One region of the Allobosea sp. 124 genome, then DNA from elsewhere that is predicted to be linked to it. Evidence: predicted binding sites of a transcription regulator. Region 1 holds the regulator's gene; each other region holds the start of a gene.
What was found. Region 1 encodes LexA, which represses DNA repair genes until DNA is damaged. Its sites were predicted from a motif close to TGTTCNNNNTGTGTTCNG; they were not measured.
Positions count from the first base shown of each region.

Region 2: C8D03_RS07320 (YifB family Mg chelatase-like AAA ATPase) is a predicted target of LexA. The motif match lies at 1,373-1,390, and genes of this name have one in related genera.
Region 3: C8D03_RS02300 (PA0069 family radical SAM protein) is a predicted target of LexA. The motif match lies at 1,416-1,433, and genes of this name have one in related genera.

Region 1 covers NZ_PZZM01000001.1:4,942,957-4,946,229, reverse strand. Annotated here, with positions in the region: gene C8D03_RS23395 (ComEC/Rec2 family competence protein) at 1-870, shown strand, start outside; gene lexA (transcriptional repressor LexA) at 864-1,589, opposite strand; gene C8D03_RS23385 (molybdopterin molybdotransferase MoeA) at 1,695-2,906, opposite strand; gene moaC (cyclic pyranopterin monophosphate synthase MoaC) at 2,906-3,273, opposite strand, start outside.
Region 2 covers NZ_PZZM01000001.1:1,567,579-1,570,851, forward strand. Annotated here, with positions in the region: gene C8D03_RS07320 (YifB family Mg chelatase-like AAA ATPase) at 1-1,320, opposite strand, end outside; gene C8D03_RS07325 (peroxidase family protein) at 1,762-3,273, shown strand, end outside.
Region 3 covers NZ_PZZM01000001.1:479,344-482,616, forward strand. Annotated here, with positions in the region: gene C8D03_RS02285 (hypothetical protein) at 1-202, opposite strand, end outside; gene C8D03_RS02290 ((R)-mandelonitrile lyase) at 378-773, opposite strand; gene C8D03_RS02295 (hypothetical protein) at 874-1,362, opposite strand; gene C8D03_RS02300 (PA0069 family radical SAM protein) at 1,559-2,680, shown strand; gene C8D03_RS02305 (ribonuclease HII) at 2,816-3,273, shown strand, end outside.

The DNA of each region.
Region 1 (3,273 bases):
TTCGGCGCCTATCACTTCCAGACCTTCAATCCATTCGGTCTGCTCGGCAACGCGCTGGCACTGCCCTTCGTGTCGCTTTGCGTGATGCCGGCGGCGGTCTTTGGCGTGCTCGCCTATCCGTTCGGGCTCGATGCTCCGGCCTGGTGGCTGATGGGGTTCGCTTCGGACGTGGTCCTGAAGCTGGCGCACTGGGTCGCGACCATCGACCATTCGACGCTCGTCATCGCGGCCTTCGGCCCGGCCGCGCTCGCCTGCTTCGCCGCGACGCTGCTCTGGCTCACCCTCTGGACCACCAGACTGCGCCTGCTCGCGCTCCTGCCGCTCGTCGTCGGCGTCGCGGTCGCGGCCAAGCCCGAGCGACCCGACGTCCTGATCGAGCGTGACGGCTCGGGCATTGCCGTGCGCGGCAAGGACGGCCTGCTGGTCGTCGCCGGCAAGCCCAGCCGCTTCGTCCTGCAGCAATGGCTCACCGCCGACGGCGATGGCCGCAACCCCGACGACGCCAGCTTGCGACAGGCGGCTGCCTGCGATGATGCCGGCTGCGTCATCGCGACCAGGGACGGCCGCAGCATCGCTTATGCGCGCGACCGGCTCGCCATCATCGAGGACTGTCGCCGCGCCGATCTCGTCGTCACGCCGATCCCCTGGACCGCGCCTTGCGCCACGAAACTCGTCGACCGCACGGCGCTGGCCCGCGATGGCGCGACAGCGCTCATCCGCCGGGGAGGGGCATGGCGCAGCCACACGTCGGAACAGGGCTCCGGCGAGCGGCCCTGGAGCCGCCGGGTCGAGGCTCCAGCATCAGCGCCGGCCAGGCCGGCCGCCGCCCAGCCGGTGGACGATCCGGCCAATCCGGAACGGCTTCAGTAGCGCCGCATCAGGTTGACGAGCCGGCCCTGGATCTTGACCCGGTCCGGGCCGAGCACGCGCGTCTCATAGGCCGGGTTCGCCGCCTCCAGCGCGATCGAGGAGCCACGCTTGCGCAGCCGCTTCAGCGTCGCCTCCTCGTCGTCGATCAGGGCGACGATGATGTCGCCGGTATTGGCGCTGTCCTGCTTGCGGATCACCACCGTGTCGCCGTCGAGGATGCCGGCGTCGACCATCGAGTCGCCGCGGACTTCGAGCGCGAAATGCTCGCCCGCGCCCAGCATGTCGGCCGGCAGCGCGACGCTGTGGCTGCGGCTCTGGATCGCCGAGATCGGCGTGCCGGCCGCGATGCGGCCCATCACCGGAATCGCGATGGTCGTGCGGATGTCGTCGGAGGCCGTCTCGACCGGCCTGACCTTGCCGAGCCCGCTGTCCTTACCGAGACCGCCCTGGACGATCGACGGGCTGAAACGGCCCCGCGCGGTCGGCTGGCCGCCGGCACCGACGCCCTCGGGCAGCTTGATGATCTCGAGCGCGCGCGCCCGGTTCGGCAGCCGGCGGATGAAGCCGCGCTCCTCCAGCGCCATGATCAGGCGATGGATGCCGGATTTGGAGCGCAGGTCGAGCGCATCCTTCATCTCGTCGAAGGAAGGGGGGACGCCGCTTTCGCGCAGGCGTTCCTGGATGAAGCGAAGCAGTTCGAACTGTTTGCGTGTCAGCATGGTCCCCGCCGGCGCGATGATAGATGTAAGTGGGCGCAGATTCGAAACAAATCACGAACACCATACCCGTTCGCGTTGTGTTCCGCAAGCGCGCCTCGCCTTGCGTCAGCGCAGCCTGATGATGCGGCAGGGATCGCCTGTCCTGGCGGGCGCCGCGAAGGCGGGGCGGATCGCCAGCGCCTGTGCGCGTGACAGCAGGCCGAGCATGGAGGAATCCTGCCGCTCGAACGGCGTCGCCTGCCAGCCAGCTTCGGTCAAGGCAAGGTCGGAGCGCAGATAATCCTCGCGTTCGTCATTGGCCGGCATGTCGCGCCCGAGGATGCCGGGCTCGCTGCGGTCTCGCTCGGGCGCCGGCATGCCGAGCAGCGCCTCGATCAGCGGCACGACGAAGAGATGGCCGCAGACGATCGACGAGACCGGGTTGCCCGGCAGCCCTACCGCGACCATGCGGCCGAGCCGGCCGGTCATCATCGGCTTGCCCGGGCGCATCGCGATCTTCCAGAAACCGAGCGCCATGCCGGCTCGCGTCAGCGCCTCCTGCACCAGATCATGCGCGCCGACCGACGCACCGCCGAGCGTGATCAGCACATCCGCGCCGGCGGCCCGGGCTTGCTCGATCCGCGCGGCGAGGTCGGGATGGTTGTCGCGCGCGATGCCGAGATCGAGCGCCGTCGCACCTGCCTGCTCGACCAGCGCGGCGAGCGAGAAGCTGTTCGAGGCGACGATCTGGTCGGGCCCGACCGGATCGCCCGGCGAAACGAGTTCGTCGCCGGTGGCGAGGATCGCGACAAGCGGCTTGCGGCGCACCGAAAGCGTCGGATGGCCCGCCGCGGCGGCAAGGCCGAGTGCGGCGCTGTCGAGCTTGCGGCCGGCCTGCAGCAGCACATCGCCCGTGCCGAAGTCGAGCCCGGCCGCGCGGATGAACTTGCCTCTGGGGGCCCCCTCGCGCACGCGGATCGTGGCGGAGCCGACCCCGTCGGCATTCTCCTGGATCAGGATGGTGTCGGCGCCGTCGGGGATCGGTGCGCCGGTGAAGATGCGCACGGCCTCGCCCGGTGCGAGCGAACCGGCGAAGGAGCGTCCCGCGGCGGATTCGCCGGTCACGCGCAGGTCGCGTCCGGGCAAGAGATCGTCGGCCCGCGCCGCATAGCCGTCCATCGCGGAATTGGCGAAGGGGGGCTGCGTGCGCAGCGCCGCGATATCGCCCGCCAGCACGCGCCAGGCGCATTGCGCCAGCGGCAGGGTCTCGGCCGGCGTCGCCGCCGGAACGCTGTCGAGCAGGGCCCTGAGCGCGACGGGGACCGGGGTCAGCGCCATCAGGCCGTCTCCGCCGCAGAATCGCCGGCGTCGAAGCTGCCGGACTTGCCGCCCGATTTGTGGACGAGCCGGATACCTTCGATCCGCATGGCGCGGTCGGCCGCCTTGACCATGTCGTAGACCGTCAGGCAGGCGACGCTGACCGCGGTCAGGGCCTCCATCTCGACGCCGGTCTGGCCCTTCATCTTGACCTCGGCGCGGACGCGCACGCCGGGCAGGGCCTCGTCCAGGACGAGATCGACGGCAACCTTGCTGATCAGCAGCGGGTGGCACAGCGGGATCAGCTCATGCGTCCGCTTGGCGGCCATGATGCCGGCGAGCCGTGCGGTGCCGAGCACGTCGCCCTTCTTGGCGTCGCCGTCGCGCA
Region 2 (3,273 bases), 3.4 Mb from region 1:
CGCCGGGCAGGCGGCGTTGGTCGCGATAGTGGGCAGGCCCAAAGCCTCGAAGCGCGCGATCTGGAGGCGCCGCGCTGCGGCGACGCGGGCTGCGACCTCCGCCGAGCCCTCGCTCGCCGCCGGCAGGATCAGATCCGATGCCGTCACGGCGGGGACGTCGATGGTGATGTCGATGCGATCCAGCATCGGGCCGGAAATACGGCCCTGATACTGCGCCATGCAGCGCTCGTTCTGCTGGCGGCGGCAGGCGAAGCCGGGTTCGGTCGCCTTGCCGCAGCGGCACGGATTCATCGCCGCGACGAGCTGGAAGCGGGCCGGATAGACGGCACGGTGATTGGCGCGCGAGATCAGCACGTCGCCGGTTTCCATCGGCTGGCGCAGCGCATCGAGCGCCTGGGCCTGGAACTCGGGCAGTTCGTCGAGGAAGAGCACGCCGTGATGGGCGAGCGAGACCTCGCCGGGCCTGGCCTGCAGGCCGCCGCCGACGAGCGCAGCCATCGAGGCCGAATGATGCGGGGCGCGAAAGGGCCGCCTGTCGGTCAGCGCGCCCTCGGCAAGCTGGCCTGCGACAGACAGCACCATCGAGACCTCGAGCAGTTCGCGGGGGCTGAGCGGCGGCAGGATCGACGGCAGACGGCTCGCCAGCATCGATTTTCCGGCGCCCGGCGGCCCGCTCATCAGGAGGTTGTGCCCGCCGGCCGCCGCGATCTCGAGCACCCGCTTGGCGCTCTCCTGACCCTTGATATCGGCGAGATCGGGCAAAGGCCCCGACTGGCGCGTCACTGCCGGCTCCGGCCGTGCCATCACCTGCGTGCCCTTGAAATGATTGGCGAGCTGGATCAGCGAGCGGGGCGCGAGGATGTCGATGTCGGCTGCGGCCCAGGCAGCCTCAGGCCCGGAGGCGTGCGGGCAGATCAGCCCCTGCCCCCGGCCATAGGCCGCAATCGCCGCCGGCAGCACGCCCGCGACGGCAGTGATCGAGCCGTCGAGCGCAAGCTCCCCCAGCACGGTGTAGCCCGCCAGCGCATCGGCCGGGATCGCGCCGATCGCCGCCATGACGGCGAGCGCGATCGGCAGGTCGTAATGGCTGCCTTCCTTGGGCAGGTCAGCCGGCGCGAGGTTCACCGTGATGCGCTTGGCCGGCAGGGCGAGACCAGAGGCGATCAGCGCGGCACGCACCCGCTCCTTGCTCTCGCCCACCGCCTTGTCGGGCAAACCGACCAGGATGAAGGCGACACCGCCCGGCGTGACCTGGACTTGAACATCGACGGCGCGCGCCTCGATCCCCTCGAACGCCACCGTCGCGACCCGTGTCACCATTGCCCGCTGCCCCATGCCCCGGCGAAACCTAGACGAGCACGGGCGATCTGGCAAGAACATAGCATGAACTCGATACGAGCTTGCGTGCCACCTGGGCGCGGAGCTTCAGTCGCGCACTACAAGGGAAACGCACACAAATCAAATATATAAATTCATTCTCATTTGCTTCAAACGATCTCGATCTTGCGTTTTACAGTCACTTCCTTCAATTCAAGGCAAAACAACTTGTCATGAGAGCAGCTTCGTATTAGACGATTTCCATCTTGATTCAGCGATGTCAGCAAGTGCCGAGAATAATATTCTCTGCACTACCGCTAACTCATTGCCGTGAAAGGAGTCCGGCGACCTTTCTTTCTTGCAAGAGCGTCGATGCCATGGGCCCCGGGGGGCAAATCTCTCACATCAGCGGCGCGTCACGCGCCCACACGACAGGAGATTTCCATGCCTGACACTAAAAACTTGCCTGACACCGACACGTTGCCGCCCGTCACCAAGGCAGGCACGAGCCTACCCGTCACTTTGCTCAAGGCGGCAACGGCCAAAGCCAATGCCGTCAAGGTGACGCCGGGCCACGGCGTCGCCGGCCGCCACGCCACACGCGAGGTGCTCGATGCGCTCTCGGGGCACAAGGACCCCGGCATGTTCGGCCGGATGTTCCCGAAGCTCCCACCGCTCCAGGTTTCGGATGCCAAGCTCGATGCACTGGCCGTAGCGATGCTCGACGCCGACCCTGCCGACAAGGCCAAAGACAACCCCAATATTCCGGCTGGCTTCACCTATCTCGGACAATTCGTCGACCATGACATCACGCTCGATCTGACCTCGCTCGGCGACAAGCAGAAGGACCCGCTCGGCGTCGAGAATTTTCGGACGCCGAGCCTCGATCTCGATGCTCTCTACGGGCTGGGACCGGACGGCTCGCCGCATCTTTATCAGCGCAGCGGCCCGAATTTCTCAAAGCACGGGCCGAAATTCGTCATCGGCAAGAACATCACCGTCGGATTCGGCGGCATCACCGGCGATTTTGCGAACGACCTGCCGCGCTCGCCCGAAGGGATGGCGCTGATTGGCGACCATCGCAACGACGAGAACCTGCTGGTGGCGCAGACCCATCTCGCCTTCCTGAAATTCCACAACAAGGTTTGCGATATCCTCGCCGGAGGGGCCAATCCGCCGGCGGATCTCTTCGCCGAGGCGCGCCGGCTGGTGACCTGGCACTACCAATGGATCGTGCTGCATGACTTCGTCGAGCGCCTGACCGAGCCCGGCATCGTCGCGAAGATACTGCATGACGGGCGCAAGTTCTACCGTTTCAAGCGCACGCCCTATATGCCGGTCGAGTTCTCCGCCGCCGCCTATCGGCTCGGCCACAGTATGGTCCGGCAGCGTTACAGCCATAACCGCGTCTTTACGGACATCGGCTTCGACCTGCTCTTCGGCTTCACTGGCCTGTCCGGCCAGATCATCGGCGATTTGATGCCGAACCCGCCGCCTGGCGGTCCCTTGCCGGTCGCGAAGCTGCCGAGCAACTGGATCATCGACTGGCGGCGCTTCTACGATCTGGGCACGGCGGCGGGCACGCCGAATTTCACCTTCAACCCGACGCGTCGGCTCGATCCGCTGCTGGTCAAGGAACTGCACAATCTGCCGGGCGGCGGCGGCAATCTCGCCTTCCGCAACCTGAAGCGGGGCGTCATGCTCGGCCTGCCCTCAGGGCAGGACGTCGCGGCCCATCTCAGGATCAAGAACCCGCTGACCGCGGCCGAGATCGCGACCGGGCCGGACGGGCTGGCCGCCAAGCAGCAGGGCCTCGATAGAGCAACCCCGCTCTGGTACTATATTTTGAAGGAGGCGCAGGTTCGCAAAAACGGCGAACGGCTTGGCCCCGTCGGTGCGACGATCATCTCCGAGGTCTTCGTCGGTCTCGTTCATGGCGACCCGCAATCCTATATC
Region 3 (3,273 bases), 4.5 Mb from region 1:
CTTGAAAAACCGATCGGTGCCGATAGAGCGCCTGCCCGAGGCATGTCTCGCCGAATCTGGCCCGGTTGGCGGCGCCGCCCTTCAAGGCCGCTTCCGATCCGGGCCCCTGCACCTGCATGGTTCTGGCAAGCACGACGACGCGCTGGCCAGGCTCAATCCGGGTCAGATGCGGCTCGTCGAAGGGATGGGTGCTTTCGGTCATTTGATGCCCCTCCCGCAACTCACCCCGGCCGAGGTGACGAACAAAGCATCGCCCGACTCCGCGACATGACTCAAGTCAGGGCGGGCCGCCGACAGGCGTGCGGCGGCGGCGTGCTTTCTACGGAGGGGGGTGGCTCCGGCATCGCGAGACCGACCCGCCGCGCCCGCGGCTTCGCTCAGCCGCTGTAATCCGCGTCGCTGACAAGCTCCAGCCAGTCGACGGGCGAGCCGTTCAGCTTTTCCTGAAGCGCGATATGGCTCATGGCCGTGGTCGCGGTGGCGCCATGCCAGTGCTTTTCTCCGGGTGGGAACCAGACGACGTCGCCGGCGCGGACCTCCTCGACGGAGCCCCCCTCGCGCTGCACCCAGCCGCAGCCCGCCGTCACGATCAGGGTCTGGCCGAGCGGGTGGGTGTGCCAGGCGGTTCGCGCGCCGGGTTCGAAGGTGACCAGCGCGGTCGCGATGCGGGCCGGCTCGGGCGGGTTGAACAGCGGGTCGATGCGGACGGCGCCCGTGAAGTACTCTGCCGGTCCCTTGCCGGAAGGCTGCGAGCCGCTGCGCTTGATGTCCATGATCGTTCTCCCGTTCGCACCTATGTTGCACGGGCCGCCGAGGGATTGAAACGCGGCCGTGCCGACGAGGTCAGACAGCTTTGCGGTAAAGCCGCAGCGTTCACCCCCCGGCGCGCTCGCGCCTGACCGTGAGGCGGCGCGGCGCGGCGCCGAGGCGCCCGGCCAGGACATGGCCCTTGGGGACGACCAGGCCCGGACGCAGGCGGCGAGGGCCGAAGGAGATGGCGGCGCGCTCGCGCAGCGAGCCGGCAACGCCGCGCAGCGGGATCAGGGCCGGCGTGTCCGGAGCCATCATGAGATGGCGCTCGACCGCCTGGGCCCAATGGAGCTGCGGGACATCGCCGGATTCGAGCAGGAACAGCCAGTCGCCGCGGGCCTGTGCCGCACCGAGATGCCATCCCTCGGCCCCGCCGCAACGCAGATAACTCGCGCCCGTCGCATCGGCGAGGCGCTCGATATCGGCCCGCCCCACGGCATCGACCACCACGGCATGGCCGAGGAAGCCGTCGGCGACGGCCGGAATCAGGACGGAAAAGGTCGCGGCGAGCGCCTCAGCCGAACCATCGACGCGTATGACCGCAGTGAGCATACGCAATCCCTTATGGCGCAGCGCAGCATGTCGCAATCCTGTCACTTGCAATCCGTTCTCTTTATGTTCACATAAGACAGCAAAGAAATCGCCGATTCCCGGCGATTTTCCGGGATGGTTCAGCGCCATGCGCCAGAGCAGACCCTCATCGCGGACGATTCCGGCCCAGCCGCTGAAACGGCAGGACAGCGCGCCGATGTCGGTTTCGGTGCGTGTCGCGCCGCTCGATCCGCTGGCCCATGCCGGCCATCGCATCGACCCCGAGCGGCGGCGCGGGCGCGGCGCGACGATCAATCCGGGCGGGCGCTACGAGGCCGAGCAGCGCATCAGTGAGGATGACGGCTGGGGTTCGCTCGGCGAGCTGCCAGCCTTCAAGACCGAGGTCACGGTCGAGAAGCCGCGCACGATCATTACGAGAAACGACTCGCCCGATATCTCGTTCGACCGCTCGATCAATCCCTATCGCGGCTGCGAACATGGCTGCGTCTACTGCTTCGCGCGGCCGAGCCATGCCTATCTCGGGCTGTCGCCGGGGCTCGATTTCGAGAGCAAGCTGACGGCCAAGCCCGATGCAGCCCTGCTGCTGGAGAAGGAATTGGCGGCGGCCTCGTACCAGCCGCGCACGATCGCGATCGGCACCAACACCGACGCCTACCAGCCGATCGAGAAGAAGCTCAGGATCATGCGTTCGATCCTGGAGGTGCTGGAGCGCTTCAACCATCCCGTCGGCATCGTGACGAAGTCCGCGCTGGTCCAGCGCGACATCGACATTCTCAGCTCCATGGCGGCCAAGGGGCTGGCCAAGGTCGCGATCTCGGTGACGACGCTCGACCCCAAGGTCTCGCGCGGCATGGAGCCGCGCGCCGCTTCGCCTGCCAAGCGGCTGGAGACGATCAAGGCGTTGTCGGACGCCGGCATCCCGGTGACCGTGCTGGTCGCCCCGATCATCCCGGCGATCAACGAACACGAGATCGAGCGCATCCTCGATGCGGCGAAGGCGGCAGGCGCGCGCGAGGCCGGCTATGTGCTGCTGCGGCTGCCGCTGGAGGTGAAGGACCTCGTGCAGGACTGGCTGCTGACCCACCACCCGGACAAGCTGCGCCATGTCGTCTCGCTGATCCGCTCGACGCGTGGCGGCAAGGATTACGACGCCGCCTGGGGGCAGAGGCAGGTGGGCTCCGGCCCCTATGCCTGGATGATCGGCCGGCGCTTCGAGATGGCGGCGGAGCGGCTCGGCTTCAACGGCGCGCGACTGCGCCTGCGCAACGACCTGTTCCTGAAGCCGGAGAAGGAAAAGGCGCAGTTGAGCTTGTTTTGAGGATGCGAGCCGCGTCGTCCTGCTCGGGCTTGACCCGAGCATCTCCTGCAGGAGATTCCCGTGTCTCCGCTGCGCTGCGCCCGACCGTGACGATCAGCTCTGGTCTCGCAGAGGCCACTCCTTCATAAGCCCGCCATGGTCGCCCATTTCCAGCGTGAGACGCATGCCATCGCGAAGGGGCTCTGGCCGCTCGCCGGGGTCGACGAGGTCGGGCGCGGGCCGCTGGCCGGGCCGGTGGTGGCGGCTGCCGTGATCCTCGATCCGGCCGCGGTTCCCGCCGGGCTCGACGATTCGAAGAACCTCAGCGCGGCCAGGCGCGAGGAGCTCTTCGCCGTCATCGCCGAATCGGCGCTCGCCATCGGCATCGCCAGCGCGACCGCCCTCGAGATCGACGCCATCAACATCCGGCAGGCGACATTGCTGGCGATGCGCCGCGCCGTGGCGGCGCTGCCGCTGCAGCCGGCGGGCGTGCTGGTCGACGGCAACGATCCGCCGGTGCTGGCCTGCCCCTGCGAGGCGATCATCGGCGGCGATGCGCTGGTCGCCTCGATCGCGGCGGCCTCGATCGTTGCCAAGGTGACACGCGACGCGAT